2 regions of the Staphylococcus sp. AC872 genome follow, and region 2 is predicted to be linked to the other one. Evidence: a T-box and tRNA genes for the amino acid it is inferred to sense, from the RefSeq annotation. Region 2 holds a T-box; the other holds one or more tRNA genes.
What was found. A T-box is a leader RNA that pairs with one kind of tRNA and senses whether it is charged. The one in region 2 lies ahead of serS (serine--tRNA ligase), so its partner is inferred to be a tRNA-Ser.
Positions count from the first base shown of each region.

Region 1: it has a tRNA-Ser gene. The T-box ahead of serS (serine--tRNA ligase) is inferred to sense a tRNA for this amino acid. The anticodon was not compared.

Region 1 is NZ_CEEDKW010000003.1:5,555-16,180, reverse strand. Features, by position in the region: gene ACZ267_RS05840 (YibE/F family protein) at 1-372, opposite strand, end outside; gene gltC (glutamate biosynthesis transcriptional regulator GltC) at 513-1,388, opposite strand; gene gltB (glutamate synthase large subunit) at 1,588-6,084, shown strand; gene ACZ267_RS05825 (glutamate synthase subunit beta) at 6,100-7,563, shown strand; tRNA gene ACZ267_RS05820 (tRNA-Ser) at 7,617-7,709, shown strand; gene treP (PTS system trehalose-specific EIIBC component) at 8,004-9,440, shown strand; gene treC (alpha,alpha-phosphotrehalase) at 9,516-10,626, shown strand, end outside.
Region 2 is NZ_CEEDKW010000003.1:169,100-179,725, forward strand. Features, by position in the region: gene yaaA (S4 domain-containing protein YaaA) at 1-14, shown strand, start outside; gene recF (DNA replication/repair protein RecF) at 11-1,126, shown strand; gene gyrB (DNA topoisomerase (ATP-hydrolyzing) subunit B) at 1,136-3,070, shown strand; gene gyrA (DNA gyrase subunit A) at 3,107-5,785, shown strand; gene ACZ267_RS06620 (NAD(P)H-hydrate dehydratase) at 5,897-6,709, opposite strand; gene hutH (histidine ammonia-lyase) at 7,043-8,542, shown strand; T-box leader at 8,626-8,841, shown strand; gene serS (serine--tRNA ligase) at 8,925-10,211, shown strand; gene ACZ267_RS06635 (AzlC family ABC transporter permease) at 10,543-10,626, shown strand, end outside.

The sequences.
Region 1 (10,626 bases), 160 kb from region 2:
ATCGCGTTTTTTCTCAATGATATCAGCGTCGCTTGGCTTTTTAGAAATATGTAATAGAACTTTATCGTTTTTAGTAAAACGTTCTGAATCAGCTTGTGATTTAACAAATTCGTTAGTAATTGTTGTTGATTTACCTTCAAATTTACCGTTTAAAATCTTCACGGTAAGTTGGTCTTTGTATTTGATATCCTTATTATGTTGATCGTCAGTTACATGTTGTGTGCTCAATCTTTGAACATCTGTTATTTTACCGATAGGCATTTGATAACATTTTTCATTAAAAAAAGTGAATATAAATAAACCTAAAAATATGAAGACAAATGCCATAAGGATCCAATAAAATTTATTTTTGAAAAAAGTATTGAATTGCATTCAATAAACCTCAATTCTTCTGTGAAATAATAGAATGATTATACGCTTATTTAATTTAGATTTCAAAAATAAACAGAAGCGGTCCTTTTAATTACCGTTATTCATATCATTGACCTAATTGTTTACCACTGAATTTATATTTAATGGTACGTAGATGTTTTATTAAACAATACTTGTATTGTATGTAAAGCAACAGGTAAATCAGGTTTATGATTTTCCTTTTTAGAAATTACACAAATTGTACGTTTTATATCAGTATGGCTAAGAGGTATTTTAATCCACTCATGTGAATGACTATCTAACGAAACATTTTGAGGTGTAATCAAAACACCTCTTTCCTTTTTTAAAAGATATTGAGCCAATTGTTTATCTGATATCGTACGTATGTCGGTAGGCAATTTTTCTTTAATTGAGTTTGGTAACACTGTTAGACAAAAGACATTTTGCAAATGCAGTTGAGATAAATGGGGTTGCAGTGTTAAGGCGATAGGGTCTCTCTTGTTCGTATATAAATGATAATGTTCCTCGAATAAGGTTGTCATATTTAATTCAGGGTGTTGTTTAATTTCATCAGTCAGTTCAATGATACCTATATCTATTTCTCCTTTAATTACATCATCTAATATTTCATTGTCTTGACTCAAATTAGGGACAACTTGACTCTCTGATTGTTCTTCAAAAATTTGAATGAGGCGGCCTAATTTATGAGAGGCTTCACTATCACTATAGGATAAAAAGATATTCTGATTACTTAATGTCTGTTGATGTTGAAATAATTGTACCGTTTGGTCTAATTGATCCAATATTTTAGTGGCTTCAGTTAATAGTTGTTTGCCTTCAGATGTTAATAAGATATTCCGACCTTGCCTTTTAAACAAGGTCACATTTAATTCCTTTTCTAATTGAGTCATTTGACGACTTATGGCGGATTGGGCGATATTTAATTCTAATGCAGCTTCAGAAATATGCTCTCGTTTTGCTACTTCTACAAAATATTTAAGTTGTTTAATCTCCATCATTTCAATCCTCACTTTTAGCTTACTCTATGTCTATCTAACATTACTTTTAACACTTATTATAACAGTTTATTCGTCAATTGTTCTAATTTTTAGATAAATATCATCTAATTTATATATTGAACAGATGAAACAATTACATTATATTAATGATTACTATATATTAATTGTCAGAAAATTCTAAAAGGGAGTGTGCATCATGTATAATGAGAAGCTAAAAAAGGGATTATACGATTATCGTGAGGAACATGATGCTTGTGGTATTGGTTTTTACGCTAATATGGATAACATTAGATCGCACGACGTCATTGAAAAATCATTAGAAATGTTATGTAGATTAGATCATAGAGGTGGTATCGGTGCTGATGGAATGACTGGTGATGGTGCAGGTATCATGACTGAAATTCCCTTTAAATTCTTTGAACAATTGCATGATTTACCACTACCTAATGAAGGTGAATATGCAGTAGGACTATTTTTCTCTAAAGAACGTGTGATTGGAAGTAAACATGAAGCGGTGTTGAATCAATATTTTGAAAGTGAAGGCCTTGGTGTCATAGGTTATCGTGATGTACCTGTCAATAAAGAAGCAGTAGCACAACATGTAGCTAATACTATGCCCTTTATTCAACAAGTGTTTATCGATATTCGTCAAGCTGAAAATATAAATAAACAACTTTATTTAGCTAGAAAACAAATAGAGTATTACGCTGAACGAAAAGGGATAGAATTATATTTTACAAGTTTATCTCACAAAACGATTGTCTATAAAGGATGGCTACGGTCTGATCAAATTAAAGGGTTATATTTAGATTTAACACACGAAGCCTATCAATCGAAACTTGGTCTAGTACATTCAAGATTTAGTACTAATACATTTCCAAGTTGGAAACGTGCACATCCTAATCGCCTACTTATGCATAATGGCGAGATTAATACAATTAAAGGTAATGTTAATTGGATGCGTGCACGTCAAAATAAATTAGTTCATACACTTTTTGGTGAAGATCAACATAAAATACATCGTATTGTCGATGAAGATGGTAGTGATTCATCTATCGTTGATAATGCGTTAGAGTTTTTATCTTTGGCAATGGAACCGGAGAAAGCTGCAATGCTATTAATACCAGAGCCATGGCTTTATAACAAATCGAATAATAAAGATGTACGTTCGTTTTATGAATTCTATAGTTACTTAATGGAACCTTGGGATGGGCCTACAATGATTTCATTTTGTAACGGGGATAAGATTGGTGCATTAACAGACCGTAATGGTTTACGTCCAGGTAGATATACTATTACGAAAGATAATTTTATCGTCTTCTCTTCTGAAGTTGGCGTAATAGATGTTGATGAATCAGAGGTTGCGTTTAAAGGGCAATTAAATCCTGGAAAATTATTATTAGTCGATTTTAATAAAAATAAAGTCGTTGAAAATAATGAATTGAAATATGAAATTGCTAGTGAACATCCATATGCAGAGTGGCTAAAAACAGAAAAATATGAAGCTAATATTGATAATGTGACATACTGCCCAAATGAATATGATGCTAAGACTCTATTTAAACTACAACGTCAATTTGCGTATACAAAAGAAGAAATGAATAAGTATATTGTTGACTTAGTATTGCAGAAGAAGGATCCTATTGGTGCTATGGGCTACGACGCGCCTATTGCAGTTTTAAATGATAGACCTGAAAGCTTATTTAATTATTTTAAGCAGTTATTTGCACAAGTTACTAATCCACCTATTGATGCTTACAGAGAAAAAATTGTCACAAGTGAAATGTCTTATTTAGGTGGCGAAGGTAATCTTTTGAAACCTGATAAAACAGTACTTCATCGTGTTCAACTTAAAAAACCTGTATTAACAGAAGCCCAATTAGAAGCTATTGATACAGAGATCTTTAAAACGACTTATGTTTCAACTATATATCATGATGATTTAGAAGCTAGCTTGAATCGTTTATCTGATAAAGTAATACAGCATGTCAAAAATGGTTCTGAAATTATTGTATTAGACGATAGCTTATTAGCGTCTGAATCAGGATTTGCCATGCCAATGCTATTGGCAATGAGTCATGTTCATCAATGTTTGATACGCGAAGGTTTGCGTATGGAAACAAGTTTAGTAGCAAAATCTGGCGAAACACGTGAAGTACATCACGTAGCATGTTTATTAGGTTATGGGGCAAATGCTATCGTGCCATATTTAGCTCAACGAACGGTTGAACAACTCACAAATAATGGCAAACTACATGGCACAGTAACATCTAATGTCGAAACATATACAAACGTGTTATCAGAAGGTGTTATTAAAGTAATGGCTAAAATGGGAATTTCAACAGTTCAAAGTTATCAAGGTGCACAAATATTTGAAGCTGTTGGGATATCACAAACTGTTATTGATCAGTATTTTTCAGGAACGCAATCTAAAATTTCTGGTATTAGCATTCAACAAATTGATGAGGAAAATAAAGCGAAACAAGGATCCCATTCAGATTATTTAGCGTCTGGTAGTACTTTCCAATGGAGACAACAAGGACAACATCATGCTTATAATCCTAAGACTATTTTCTTATTACAACATGCTTGTCGCGATAAGGACTATGAATTATTCAAACAATATTCCGATACGGTTAACCAACAGCGACAAGATTTTATTCGTCATTTATTAGAATTTAAGACTTGTAAACCTATTGATATATCAAAAGTTGAGCCTGCTTCTGAAATCGTTAAACGTTTTAACACAGGTGCAATGAGTTATGGATCTATATCAGCTGAAGCACATGAAACATTGGCGCAAGCAATGAACAGTCTAGGAGGTAAAAGTAATAGCGGTGAAGGAGGAGAAGATCCTTTGCGCTATCAACCTCAGAAAGATGGTAGTAATAAAATTAGTGCAATTAAACAAGTAGCCTCTGGAAGATTTGGTGTAACGAGTGACTATTTACAACATGCAAAAGAAATACAGATTAAAGTAGCGCAAGGTGCTAAACCTGGTGAGGGTGGTCAATTGCCGGGTTCTAAAGTATATCCGTGGATTGCCGAAACAAGAGGATCTACACCAGGTATCGGTCTCATTTCACCACCACCGCATCATGATATATATTCTATCGAAGACTTAGCACAATTGATTCATGATTTGAAAAATGCGAATAAAGAAGCAGATATTGCTGTTAAATTAGTGTCAAAAACAGGTGTGGGAACCATTGCATCAGGGGTAGCAAAAGCGTTTGCAGATAAAATCGTCATCAGTGGCTATGACGGTGGAACAGGTGCATCACCTAAAACTAGTATTCAACATGCGGGTGTGCCTTGGGAAATAGGTTTGGCAGAAACACATCAAACGTTGAAATTAAATGATTTACGAAGTCGAGTAAAGTTAGAAACAGATGGTAAATTGCTCACTGGTAAAGATGTAGCGTACGCATGTGCGCTTGGAGCGGAAGAGTTTGGATTTGCAACAGCACCATTAGTGGTGTTGGGATGTGTCATGATGCGAGTTTGTCATAATGATACATGTCCAGTAGGTGTTGCAACTCAAAACAAAGATTTACGTGCTTTATTTAAAGGAAAAGCACAACATGTTGTACATTTTATGTATTTTATTGCAGAAGAATTACGTGAAATACTTGCCTCATTAGGATTGCGAACAGTTGAAGAATTAGTAGGACGAACAGACTTATTACAACGTTCCTCTCATATTAAGCCAGGAACAAAAGCAGCCTCTGTTGACATCGAACGATTAATCAACAAAGCGGATGGTCCTAATACTAAAGAAATAGAACAAAATCATCATTTAGATGAAGGTTTTGATTTGAATTATCTATATCCTGATGCCAAGCAAAGTATAGAGGCAGGTCATGTATTTTCAGGAAGTTATACCATTAAGAACGTTCAACGTGATGTTGGTGTGATTACTGGTAGTGCGATTGCTAAACGATATGGGGAAAAAGGTTTACCAGAAGATACCATTTATGTTCATACCGATGGACATGCTGGTCAAAGTTTGGCTGCTTTTGCGCCAAAAGGATTAACGATACATCATAATGGTGATGCGAATGACTATGTAGGTAAAGGTTTGTCAGGTGGTACAGTCATTGTGCAGTCGCCTAATACAACACGTGAAAATGAAATCATAGCAGGAAACGTATGCTTCTATGGTGCATCAAAAGGTAAAGCTTTTATTAATGGTAAAGCTGGAGAACGTTTCTGTATTAGAAATAGTGGTGCAGATGTGGTAGTTGAAGGTATTGGTGATCATGGATTTGAATATATGACCGGTGGTCATGTTTTAATACTTGGCGACGTAGGAAAGAACTTCGGTCAAGGCATGAGTGGTGGCGTAAGTTATGTATTCCCAAGTGATATCAATCAATTTAAGACACAGCATGCACTTAATACTTTGGAATTTAGTGAAGTTATGTATGACGAAGAAAAGCAATTTATTAAAAAGATGCTTGAAAGTCATGTGAAATATACACATAGCTCAAAAGCACAAAATATATTGCAACATTTTGATGAAATTGAAAATCTAGTTGTCAAAGTGATACCAAAAGATTATAAATTAATGATGCAAAAAATTGATATTCAATTACGTCAACACAATAAAAAAGACGACGCTATGTTAGCGGCATTTTATGATAATAGTTCAAGTGTTGATGAGACATTAAAACCAGCAGTGGTTTATTAAGAAAGAGGGATTATCATGGGCGAATTTAAAGGGTTTATGAAATATGAAAAGCAAGCATTATCAGAATTGTCTTTGATTGATCGTCTTTCAAATCATCACGCATTTCAACAACGTTTTACTAAGGAAGATGCATCTACTCAAGGGGCGAGATGTATGGACTGTGGTACACCTTTTTGTCAAAGTGGATTATCCTATGGTTTTGAAACGATAGGATGCCCCATAGGTAACTATATTCCGGAATGGAACGATTTAGTTTATCGAGGCGATTTTAAAGCAGCCTACGAGAGACTGAGTGAAACAAACAATTTTCCGGAATTTACGGGACGTGTATGTCCAGCACCATGTGAACAATCATGTGTAATGAAAATTAATCGAAATTCTGTAGCTATTAAAGGTATTGAGCGTACAATTATTGATGAAGCATATGAAAATGGATGGGTTAAGCCAAAATATCCTGAAGCGGATAAAGGGAAAAGCGTTGCCATCGTAGGAAGTGGTCCAGCTGGGTTGACAGCAGCTGATGAACTTAATCATAGAGGCTATAAAGTCACAGTATATGAACGAGCTAAAGAACCTGGTGGATTATTGATGTATGGTATTCCTAACATGAAATTAGATAAAGATGTGGTAAGACGTCGTATTAAATTAATGAAAGAAGCTGGTGTTCAGTTTAAAACTGGCATTGAAATTGGCGTCGATATCAGTCGTGAAGACTTAGAAGCAACATATGATGCTATTATTTTATGTACCGGTTCACAAAATGCTAGAGACTTACCATTAGAGGGACGTATGGGTTATGGCATTCATTTTGCAATGGATTATTTAACAGAGCAAACACGGTTTCTAACTGGTGAAATTGACGAAGTAACAATCACAGCTAAAGATAAGAATGTCATTATTATTGGTGCAGGTGATACTGGTGCAGATTGCGTAGCAACAGCATTGCGTGAAAATTGTAAATCCATTGTGCAGTTCAATAAATTTACGAAACTTCCTGAAGAAATCACTTTTGAAACCAATACGTCATGGCCACTTGCCTTACCAGTATTCAAAATGGACTATGCACATAAAGAATGTGAAGTGAAATTTGGCAAAGAGCCACGTGCATACGGTGTTCAAACAATGAGATATGATGTGGACGATTCTGGAAAAGTGAGGGGCCTGTATACACAAATATTAAGAGAGACTGAAGACGGTACGGTGATGGAAGATGGACCAGAGCGATTTTGGCCAGCGGATTTAGTTATACTTTCCATTGGCTTTGTAGGAACTGAAATCACCATTCCACAATCATTTGGTATTAAAACCGAACGAAATAAAATTGTGGCAAATGACAAAGACTTTAGAACGAGTCATTCGAAGATTTTTGCTGCTGGAGATGCACGCAGAGGACCTAGTCTTGTTGTATGGGCTATTAAAGAAGGAAGAGCCGTAGCTGACGCAGTTGAAACGTATTTAAACCAAGAAATTCTAGTGTAAAAAAAGAATTGACTTTTAATGAACACTATTATATGATAATTATTGTGTTCAATGGAGGAATACCCAAGTCCGGCTGAAGGGATCGGTCTTGAAAACCGACAGGGCCTTAACGGGCCGCGGGGGTTCGAATCCCTCTTCCTCCGCCATTAGAATTTTAAATCCAAGACTAATAGATATAAAAGGCAAGTATTCATTGTATAATGAGTATTTGCCTTTTTTATTTGCTTTTGAAAATCCCTTTCTTTATATAACTACCTTAAGACGGAGTTGAATACTGTAATATTGATAGTTCTATAAGCTTAATGAAGTGATAGTTCCAAACTGAAAAGTGACTCATTTGTGTCTTTTAACTGAAATATTATATCAATTTACTTGAAAGCCTTTACATAACTTGTCTAGACAAGTTATACTCTGAGTAAGAAAACAAAGGAGTGATGGCTATGGCTGTAAAAAAACAAGATGTAAAAGCCATTGTAGATGCAATTGGAGGAAAAGAGAACCTTGATACGGCAACACACTGTGTAACAAGACTACGGTTAGTATTAAAAGATGATAATAAAGTAGACAAAGATGCGCTAAGCGATAATCCATTAGTAAAAGGACAATTTAAAGCAGATCATCAGTATCAAATTGTTATTGGTCCGGGAACGGTAGATGAAGTTTATAAACAATTTGTAGCAGAGACAGGAGCAGAAGAAGCTTCTAAAGACGACGCTAAACAAGCTGCAGCTAAAAAAGGTAATCCAATTCAAAGATTGATTAAATTATTGGGGGATATATTTATACCAATCTTACCAGCAATTGTAACAGCTGGGTTATTAATGGGGATTAATAACATTTTAACCATGGAAGGTCTATTTGGACCTAAAAAATTAATAGAAATGTACCCACAAATTGCGGATATTTCAAATATTATTAATGTCATCGCAAGTACCGCTTTCATTTTCTTACCTGCATTAATTGGTTGGAGTAGTATGCGTGTATTTGGAGGAAGTCCAATTTTAGGATTGGTTTTAGGGCTTATCTTGATGCATCCGCAACTTGTCTCACAATATGATATAGGTAAAGGCCATATACCAACTTGGAATATATTCGGCTTAGAAATTAAGCAACTTAATTATCAAGGACAAGTTTTACCAGTCCTATTAGCAACATATGTATTAGCGCAATTAGAGAAAGCACTAAACAAAGTTGTACATGATTCTATTAAGATGCTCGTCGTTGGTCCAGTAGCATTATTGATTACTGGTTTCCTAGCGTTTATAGTTATAGGACCTATTGCTTTAATATTAGGTACAGGCATTACAAATGGTGTGACTTATGTATTTGAACATGCAGGATGGTTAGGTGGGGCGTTATATGGCTTATTATATGCACCACTGGTAATTACAGGTTTACATCATATGTTCTTAGCTGTTGATTTCCAATTAATGGGTAGTAGTTTAGGCGGCACATATTTATGGCCAATTCTAGCGATTTCAAATATTTGTCAAGGTTCAGCGGCATTTGGTGCATGGATTGTCTATAAACGTAAGAAAATGGTTAAAGAAGAAGGCCTAGCATTTACTTCAGGTATTTCAGGTGTGTTAGGTGTAACTGAACCAGCTTTATTCGGTGTGAACTTGCCATTGAAATATCCATTTGTTGCAGCTATTCTGACTTCAAGTGTACTAGGTGCTTTCATCGGTGCTCACAAAGTATTAGGTAGTGTTGGTGTAGGTGGTTGGCCTGCATTTATCTCAATCAAAAGTGAATTTTGGTGGATTTATCTTCCAGCTACATTAATAGCGACAGTTGTCCCAGCTGTATTAACAATAGTATTTTCAAGATTTAGTAATCAAAAAGCTAAAAAGATGGTCGACACATCTAATTCATAAAAAAAGTAAAGCGTTCAAGTTGATAAACCTCTGAGCGCTTTTTATTTTCATACAATACATAAAGGTGGTTTAACAATGAGTGAACAAGACTGGAGAAAATCAGTTGTTTATCAAATATATCCCAAATCATTTAATGATACGACGGGTAATGGTGAGGGCGATTTAAGAGGTATTATTGAGAAATTAGATTATTTGCAATTTTTAGGTGTAGATTATATATGGTTAACGCCTATTTATGAATCACCTATGAACGATAATGGTTATGACATTAGTGATTATCTAACTATTAATGAACGATTTGGTACTTTAGAAGATTTTAAAATTTTAGTGAAAGAAGCACACCAACGAGATATTAAAGTAATGATGGATATTGTGATTAACCATACATCAACAGAACATCAATGGTTTAAGGAAGCCATTCAATCTAAAGATAGTCCTTACCGAGATTATTATTTCTTTAGACATTCTGAAGATGGGCCACCCACAAATTGGGAATCCAAATTCGGAGGAAATGCATGGCAATATGATGAAAAAAGTGATGAATATTATTTGCACTTATTTGATGTTACTCAAGCAGATTTGAATTGGGATAATCCAGACGTTAGACAAGCCTTATATCAGATTGTCAATTATTGGATTGATTTCGGTGTGGACGGTTTCCGTTTTGATGTAATTAATCTTATTTCCAAAGGTGAATTTAGGGATTCTGATAAAATCGGAAAAGAGTTTTATACGGATGGACCAAAAGTGCATGAGTATCTACATGAATTGAACCAACATACGTTTGGTGATAAGCATATGATGACTGTCGGTGAAATGTCATCTACTACCATTGATCACTGTATTAAATATTCTAATCCAGAAAGAAACGAATTGAGCAGCGTATTTAATTTCCATCACTTAAAGGTAGATTATCCTAACGGTGAAAAATGGGCTAAAGGTAGTATGGATTTCCAACAGCTAAAAAAAATATTGATGGATTGGCAATTAGGTATATATGAAGGTGGTGGCTGGAATGCGATATTCTGGTGTAATCACGATCAACCACGTGTAGTTTCACGATTCGGGGATGATAGTACTGAATCTTTACGTCAAGCAAGTTCTAAAACATTAGCCATTGCGCTACACATGTTACAAGGAACGCCATATATCTATCAAGGGGAAGAAATTGGTATGACTAACCCTC
Region 2 (10,626 bases):
AAGGTGAACAATGAAACTAAATACACTCCAATTGGAAAACTATCGTAACTATGAACAGGTTACAATCGATTGTCATCCTGAAGTGAATATTCTCATAGGTGAGAATGCACAAGGAAAGACGAATCTCCTTGAATCAATTTACACTTTAGCTTTGGCAAAAAGCCATAGAACTTCTAATGACAAGGAACTCATACGTTTTGATTCTGAGTATGCTAAAATAGAAGGTGAGCTAAATTATAGACATGGCACAATGCCACTGACGATGTTCATTACTAAAAGAGGTAAGCAAGTGAAGGTCAACCACTTAGAGCAAAGTAGACTAACACAATATATCGGGCATCTAAATGTGGTTCTTTTTGCGCCGGAAGATTTGAATATCGTCAAAGGATCACCTCTAATACGCCGTCGTTTTATAGACATGGAATTAGGACAAATATCAGCAGTCTATTTAAACGATCTTTCTCAATATCAACGTATTTTAAAACAAAAGAACAATTACCTAAAGCAACTACAAATTGGTAATAAGACTGACACAACTATGCTGGAAGTCTTAAATCAACAATTTGCTGAATATGCGTTAAAGGTGACGTTGCGTCGTGAACATTTTATTAAAGAACTAGAACAATTAGCTCAACCCATTCATGCAGGTATTACGAATGAGCGTGAAAAATTGGCGCTTAAATATTTACCAAGTTTGAAATTAAGTCATCAGGACCAAACGGAATCAGAAATGTTAGAAGAGATTCTGACATTACTTAATGACAATCTTCAAAGAGAGAAAGACCGTGGTGTGTGTCTTTTTGGACCACATCGTGACGATTTAGGTTTTAATGTTAACGGCATGGATGCGCAAACGTATGGTTCACAAGGTCAACAGAGAACAACCGCATTGTCAATTAAGTTAGCTGAAATTGAACTAATGAATATAGAAGTTGGAGAATATCCAATTTTATTACTAGATGATGTGTTGAGTGAATTAGATGACTCACGTCAAACGCACTTATTGAGTACAATTCAACATAAAGTACAGACATTTGTAACTACGACATCCGTAGACGGTATTGATCATGAAATCATGAATAATGCTAAGTTATACCGTATAAATCAAGGTGAAATTATAAAGTAACAGAAAGTGATGGTGAATACATTGTCAGATGTAAACAACACAGATAATTATGGTGCTGGGCAGATACAAGTATTAGAAGGACTAGAAGCGGTCCGTAAACGACCTGGTATGTATATCGGTTCAACTTCAGAAAGAGGCTTGCACCATTTAGTATGGGAAATTGTTGATAATAGTATTGACGAAGCATTAGCAGGCTATGCTGATGAAATTAACGTAACAATTGAAAAAGATAATTGGATTAAAGTTACTGACAATGGTCGTGGTATCCCAGTAGATATTCAAGAAAAAATGGGACGTCCAGCAGTTGAGGTTATTTTAACTGTACTTCATGCCGGAGGTAAATTCGGTGGTGGCGGATACAAAGTATCAGGTGGTCTACATGGTGTAGGTTCATCCGTTGTTAATGCCCTATCAGAGGATTTAGAAGTATACGTACATCGTAACGATACGATTTATCACCAAGCCTATAAAAAAGGTGTACCTCAATTTGATTTAAAAGAAATTGGTAGCACAGATAAAACAGGTACAGCAATTCGTTTTAAAGCGGATAGTAGTATCTTTACCGAAACAACTGTTTACAACTATGAAACATTACAACAACGTATTCGTGAGTTAGCATTCTTGAACAAAGGTATTCAAATCATTTTAACGGATGAGCGAGACGAAGACGATATCAGACAAGACTCTTATCACTATGAGGGTGGGATTAAGTCTTATGTAGAAATGTTGAATGAAAATAAAGAACCTATCCATGGCGAACCTATTTACATTCACCAATCTAAAGATGATATCGAAGTTGAAATTGCGATCCAATATAATAAAGGCTATTCAACGAATTTATTAACATATGCCAACAATATCCACACGTATGAAGGTGGTACGCATGAAGATGGCTTTAAACGTGCGTTAACACGTGTATTAAATAGTTATGGTATGAATAGTAAAATTATCAAAGAAGATAAAGATAGACTTTCAGGTGAAGACACACGTGAGGGTTTAACAGCTATTATTTCTATCAAACATGGTGATCCTCAATTCGAAGGTCAAACGAAAACAAAATTAGGAAACTCTGAAGTGCGACAAGTTGTAGATAAATTATTCTCTGAGCACTTTGAACGTTTCTTATATGAAAATCCTAGTGTTGGTAGAATTATTGTTGAAAAAGGTATTATGGCATCTCGTGCACGTGTTGCTGCAAAGAAAGCACGTGAAGTGACACGTCGTAAATCAGCATTAGAGATTTCAAGTTTACCTGGTAAACTTGCTGACTGCTCTAGTAAAAACCCTGAAGAAAGTGAAATTTTCTTAGTCGAAGGGGACTCCGCCGGTGGGTCTACTAAATCAGGCCGTGACTCAAGCACGCAGGCGATTTTACCATTGAGAGGTAAGATTCTTAATGTTGAAAAAGCACGTCTAGATCGTATTTTAAATAACAATGAAATTCGTTCTATGATTACAGCATTTGGTACGGGTATCGGTGGAGAATTTGATATTAGTAAAGCACGTTATCATAAAATTGTGATTATGACAGATGCTGATGTTGATGGTGCCCATATCAGAACATTGTTATTAACATTCTTCTATCGTTTTATGAGACCGTTAATTGAAGCGGGATACGTTTATATTGCACAACCACCGTTATACAAATTAACGCAAGGTAAGCAAAAATATTATGTCTTCAACGATAGAGAACTAGATAAATTAAAAGCAGAATTAAATCCAACACCTAAATGGTCTATTGCCCGTTATAAAGGTCTTGGTGAAATGAATGCCGACCAATTATGGGAAACTACGATGAATCCAGAACATCGTTCAATGTTACAAGTAACATTAGAAGATGCAATTGATGCCGACCAAACATTTGAAATGTTAATGGGTGACATTGTTGAAAACCGTAGACAATTTATTGAAGATAACGCAGTCTATGCCAACCTAGATTTCTAAGCACTATGAACTGAACTTTTGAAGGAGGATCTCTTGATGGCTGAATTACCTCAATCAAGAATTAATGAACGAAATATAACCAATGAAATGCGCGAATCATTCCTAGACTATGCAATGAGTGTTATCGTTTCTCGTGCATTACCAGACGTCAGAGATGGATTAAAACCAGTACATCGTCGTATACTGTACGGATTAAACGAACAAGGTATGACTCCAGACAAGCCATATAAAAAATCCGCACGTATCGTTGGGGATGTTATGGGTAAATATCACCCACATGGTGACTCATCTATTTACGAGGCTATGGTAAGAATGGCACAAGAATTCAGTTATCGTTATCCACTTGTGGATGGACAAGGTAACTTTGGTTCCATGGATGGTGATGGCGCAGCTGCCATGCGTTATACCGAAGCACGTATGACTAAAATTACGCTAGAATTACTACGTGATATTAATAAAGATACAATTGATTTTATTGATAACTATGATGGTAACGAAAGAGAGCCGTCAGTCTTACCTGCACGTTTCCCTAACTTATTAGTCAATGGTGCGGCAGGTATCGCCGTAGGTATGGCGACTAATATACCACCTCATAATTTGACAGAGGTGATTGATGGCGTACTTAGTTTAAGTAAGAAACCAGACATCTCAATCAGTGAATTAATGGAAGATATTCAAGGTCCAGATTTTCCAACTGCTGGTCTTATCTTAGGTAAAAGTGGTATTAGACGTGCTTATGAAACAGGTAGAGGTTCTATACAAATGCGCTCACGTGCTGAAATTGAAGAACGTGGTGGCGGACGTCAACGTATTGTTGTTACAGAAACTCCATTCCAAGTTAACAAGGCACGAATGATCGAAAAAATTGCTGAACTTGTACGTGATAAAAAAATTGATGGTATTACGGACTTACGTGATGAAACAAGTTTACGTACAGGTGTAAGAGTTGTTATTGATATTCGTAAAGACTCTAACGCAAGTGTTATCTTAAATAACTTATATAAACAAACACCGTTACAAACATCATTTGGTGTAAATATGATTGCCCTAGTTAATGGCAGACCTAAGTTGATTAATCTTAAAGAAGCATTAGTCCATTACTTAGAACATCAAAAAACGGTTGTACGAAGACGTACAGAGTACAATTTAAGAAAAGCAAAAGACCGTGCCCATATCTTAGAAGGTTTAAGAATTGCACTTGATCATATTGATGAAATTATTAGTACGATTCGTGAATCTGAAACAGATAAAGTGGCAATGGAAAGCTTACAAGAACGCTTCAAATTATCTGAAAGACAAGCACAAGCTATCTTAGATATGCGTTTAAGACGTTTAACTGGTTTAGAAAGAGACAAAATTGAATCAGAATATAACGAATTATTAGCTTATATTGATGAATTAGAAGCGATTTTAGCGGATGAAGAAGTATTACTACAATTAGTTCGTGACGAATTAACAGAAATTAAAGAACGTTATGGTGACGAACGTCGTACAGAAATTCAACTTGGCGGATTAGATGATTTAGAAGATGAAGATTTAATCCCAGAAGAACAAATTGTAATTACATTAAGTCATAACAATTATATTAAACGTCTTCCAGTATCTACATATCGTGCCCAAAACCGTGGTGGTCGTGGTGTACAAGGTATGAATACATTAGAAGAAGACTTTGTGAGTCAATTAGTTACTTTAAGTACTCATGACAATGTCTTATTCTTTACGAATAAAGGCCGCGTATACAAACTTAAAGGTTACGAAGTACCAGAATTATCTCGTCAATCCAAAGGTATCCCAATTGTTAATGCGATTGAACTTGAAAATGATGAAAGTATTAGCACAATGATTGCTGTTAAAGACCTTGAAAGTGAAGACGATTACCTAGTATTTGCAACACGTAAAGGTATCGTTAAACGATCATCATTAAGTAACTTCTCTCGTATTAATAAGAACGGTAAAATTGCGATTAACTTTAAAGAAGATGATGAGTTAATTGCAGTTAGACTAACAGACGGTGAAGAAGATATCCTTATTGGTACTGCACATGCTTCATTGATTAGATTCTCTGAAAAAGCATTACGTCCACTTGGCCGTACAGCAGCAGGTGTGAAAGGTATCACATTACGTGAAGGTGATGAAGTAGTCGGTTTAGATGTCGCACATGCGAATAGTGAAGATGAAGTATTAGTTGTTACTGAAAATGGATACGGTAAACGTACACCAGTTGCTGATTACCGATTATCAAATCGTGGCGGTAAAGGTATTAAGACGGCAACAATTACAGAACGTAATGGTAATATCGTGTGTATTACAACTGTTACAGGTGAAGAAGACTTAATGGTTGTAACGAATGCAGGTGTGATTATACGTCTAGATGTACATGACATCTCACAAAATGGTCGTTCTGCACAAGGTGTTCGACTTATGCGTTTAGGTGATGACCAATTTGTTTCAACAGTAGCTAAAGTAAAACAAGAAGATGACGCTGATGAAGCAGAATCAGATATTGAAAGTGATAATGCTCAAGGTGAGTCTAGTAACGAAGAAGTTATCGAAGGTGGCGCACCAGGCAAAGCGATTCAAACTGAAGTTACTGATGAAGAACAAGGTTCAGAAGACACTCAAGATGGTGATGAACGAATCGAAGTAAGACAAGACTTTATGGATCGTGTAAATGAAGATATCGAAAACGATTCAGAAGATAATGAAGATGAATAAACCATAATATAAAGTAGAAAATAAGACTCCCCTATCATCAGGGGAGTCTTATTTTTATGTAATAAAAAGGGATATGGCGACTGTTAAATGTGACCATATTCCCTATATAAGCTATTCTTCTAATTGTTTCATTGCGAATGGAATTTCATTGATTAAACGTGATGGTGGTACGACATACATTGTTTCAGAAAGCTTTTCTCCGATATAACTATGTGTATATGTGGCACTCATCACCGCTTCTTTTATACTGTCAAATTGGCCTACGAAGCTAGTAATCATTCCTGCTAAAGTATCTCCCATACCACCAGTTGCCATAGCTGGGCTACCGATAGATAGTTTATAATCTTCATTTCTAAAGTAAATCTCAGTACCATGTTTTTTTAGAACAACTGTCGCGCCAATACGATCAACCGCTTCACGATTACGTTCATAAGTTTGTTCTTCAATTGGGATACCACTTAAACGTTCCCACTCTTTTTGATGTGGCGTAAAAATTACTCGACATGAAGGTAGTTGAGGTTTAAGTTTACTAAAAATAGTAATAGCATCACCGTCTACTATTAAATTCTGATGAGGTTGGATGTTTTGTAATAGGAAAGTAATGGCATTATTTCCTTTAAAGTCTACACCAAGTCCAGGTCCAATTAAGATACTGTCTGTCATTTCAATCATTTTAGTAAGCATCTTTGTATCGTTAATATCGATAACCATTGCTTCAGGGCATCGAGAATGTAATGCAGCATGATTAGTTGGGTGTGTTGCTACAGTAATTAAACCACTACCACTAAATACACATGCACGTGCTGCTAACATGATTGCACCACCTAAATTAGCAGATCCACCAATTAATAGGATTTTACCGTAATCACCTTTATGAGACTCTTCTTTTCTTTTAGGAATATTAATAGTATCTAAAGTTTCCATCTACCTAAACCTCCTTTTACCGGATTATCTATTTCTATTATACAAACCGGTTTATGTTCATTGATTCATTTGATATTGAATATAAGTCACAACGATGTGTGTGCTTTTAAATACAATAAAAAATACTATACCTGTAATACACTTTCGTCAATAGGAATTTAAGAAATGTAACGATATATATACCAAGTATAACAATGACAATATTTTAGCGTATTAAATAATTAAATTGTTAATGTATTATAAAAATTGTAAAAGGTATTGTTTATATAAAAATGAAAACGTATACTTTTTGATAATGGAAGTTTTAATTCTACATAAAGGGGAGCTGTTTCTATGACTTTATTTTTAAATGGAGATGCTTTAACGATTGAAGATATTAAACAATTATTACACCAAGATTTAAAAATTGAAATCACAGAGGAAGCATTAGAAAGAGTTAAAAAAAGTAGAAGTGTAGTAGAACGAATCATTAATGATAAAGAAACCATTTATGGGATTACTACAGGATTTGGTTTATTTAGCGATGTGCGTATTGATTCGACTCAATATAATGACTTACAAGTTAATTTAATACGTTCACACGCTTGTGGGATGGGCGAACCATTTTCTGAAGAAGTATCACTTGTGATGATGATTTTACGTCTTAATACATTATTAAAAGGAAATTCAGGGGTAACGTTAGAATTGGTCGACCAGCTCAAATATTTCATCAATGAGCGTATTATACCTGTGATTCCTCAACAAGGTTCACTTGGTGCATCAGGTGATTTGGCACCATTATCTCATTTAGCTTTAGCACTTATTGGTGAAGGGCTTGTTTATTTTAAAAATGAAGAAGTTGATAGTCGTTATGTTTTAAATGAATTAGGAAGAGCACCATTACATCTACAAGCTAAAGAAGGATTAGCACTAATTAATGGCACACAGGCTATGACTGCACAAGGGGTCATTAATTATATTGAAGCGGAAGACTTAGGTTACCAAGCAGAGTGGATTGCGGCGCTCACACATCAAGCGTTAAATGGTATTGTTGATGCATATGATCATAGAGTACATGCAGTTAGAAATAGTCAAGAACAAGTAGATGTCGCGGCACGTATGCGTGATTGGTTAGCAGACTCAAAGTTAACAACAAGACAAGCTGAGATTCGTGTTCAAGATGCTTATTCTTTACGTTGTATTCCACAAATTCATGGCGCAAGTTATCAAGTGTTTAACTACGTAAAAGAAAAGTTAGAGTTTGAAATGAATGCTTCAAATGATAATCCGCTTATCTTTGATGAAGACGGTGAAACAACAGTCATATCTGGTGGTAACTTCCATGGACAACCTATCGCCTTTGCGCTTGATCATTTGAAATTAGGTGTCAGTGAATTAGCGAATGTTTCAGAACGACGTGTGGAACGACTAGTGAATCCGCAATTGAATAACGGTCTACCTGCATTCTTAAGTCCAGAACCTGGTTTACAAAGTGGTGCGATGATTATGCAATATGCGGCTGCGAGCCTAGTTTCTGAGAATAAAACACTTGCACATCCAGCGAGTGTAGATTCTATACCATCTTCAGCTAACCAAGAAGATCATGTGTCTATGGGAACAATTGCTTCAAGACATGGTTATCAAATGATTGAAAATGCACGACGAGTTATTGCGATTGAATGTATTATTGCGTTACAAGCAGTTGAGTTAAAAGGTGTCAATCAACTATCACCTAAAACACGAGACAAATATGACGAATTTAGAAACATTGTGCCATCTATCAAACAGGATAGACAATTCCATAAGGACATAGAAGCCGTAGCACAGTACTTAAAGGATAGTGCATATCATTAATACATTCATAAAATGAAAATGATTGAATTTTAAAATAACTTGAAAATTACAAAAAACTTTGCTATATTGTGAGTAAGTTAATAAAACATTGTTCGTAGGCCAAGTAGTATTATTGATGGATTTCAGAGAGCTTGTGGTTAGTGAGAACAAGTAATCCACTTTAATATGAATCTACCTACATTTAGTGAGCAATCGGCGAATAACCGTTATTTTAGTTAAGTGCAAACGAAGTTACATTTCATTGAGATGTTTGCTTTGTTTGTTAAATAGGGTGGCAACGCGTAGACCACGTCCCTTGTCGGGGCGTGGTCTTTTTGTATGCTTTTATATACATAGTTGGCATGCTAAATATATATTTTTTATGGGAAAGGATGAAGGTTTCATGTTAGATATTAAACTTTTTAGAACAGAGCCAGACAAAGTTAAGAGCAAAATTGAATTAAGAGGAGACGACCCTAAAGTAGTCGATGAGGTATTAGAATTAGATGAAAAGCGTCGTACATTAATAAGCAAGACAGAAGAGATGAAAGCGAAACGTAATAAAGTAAGTGAAGAAATCGCTCAGAAAAAACGTAATAAAGAAAATGCTGATGATGTTATCGCTGAAATGCGTCAATTAGGTGATGACATTAAAGAATATGATACACAATTAAATGAAATTGATAATAAAATGTCTGATATTCTATGTCGTATTCCAAACCTTATCAATGATGATGTACCACAAGGCGCTTCAGATGAAGAAAATATCGAAGTTAAAAAATGGGGTACACCTCGTGAATTTGATTTCGAAGCGAAAGCACACTGGGATATCGTAGAAGATCTTAAAATGGCTGACTTCGATCGTGCCGCTAAAATTTCTGGCGCACGTTTCGTTTATCTAACAAGAGACGGTGCACAATTAGAACGTGCATTAATGAACTACATGATTACTAAACATACAACACAACATGGTTACACTGAAATGATGGTACCTCAATTAGTTAACGCTGATACAATGTATGGTACTGGTCAATTACCTAAATTCGAAGAAGATTTATTTAAAGTAGAAAAAGAAGGACTATATACAATTCCAACTGCTGAAGTACCTTTAACAAACTTCTATCGTGATGAAATCATCCAACCAGGTGTCTTACCTGAAAAATTCACTGGACAATCTGCATGTTTCCGTAGTGAAGCGGGTTCAGCTGGTAGAGATACAAGAGGTTTAATTCGTTTACACCAATTCGACAAAGTTGAAATGGTACGCTTTGAAAAACCTGAAGATTCTTGGGATGCTTTAGAAGAAATGACTACAAACGCTGAAGCAATCTTAGAAGAATTAGGATTACCATATCGTCGTGTTATCTTATGTACTGGAGACATTGGTTTCAGTGCTAGTAAAACATACGACTTAGAAGTATGGTTACCAAGCTATAACGACTACAAAGAAATCAGTTCATGTTCAAACTGTACTGACTTCCAAGCACGACGTGCCAATATCCGTTTCAAACGTGATAATGCAGCTAAACCTGAATTAGCGCATACGTTAAATGGTAGTGGTTTAGCTGTAGGTCGTACATTCGCAGCAATTGTTGAGAACTACCAAAATGAAGATGGTACTGTAACTATCCCTGAAGCCTTAGTACCATTCATGGGTGGTAAAACTCATATTCAAAAGCCAACTAAATAATTTAGATTGTTAGCGAATGACTAGCTATACAATGCGCGGTAATGAAGAGCCATCATTGCCGCGTATTTTTTTATGTCAATAACCTAAAGTATGAGGGTAGGGGAGGGACATTAAGTAAAATTTAGATGCAAAATAGTGGGGGGGGAGTCTAACTATTTATAGAAAATTCTGTCATATTTAAAATATTGTGATGACGGAATTTTAAAAGTGAGGGTTGTCTGACGTAACACATACCGACGTCTAAAGTGATTGCCGTTTTCATCATTGTATATTAGACTTGAGTTTATTATTTAAACGTAAATGCGTTTGTAACTAGAAAGGGGGAGACAAGATGACCCATCTCACATTTATACAAGGTGTTAAAGAATGCATTCCAACATTATTAGGGTATGCAGGTGTTGGTATTTCATTTGGC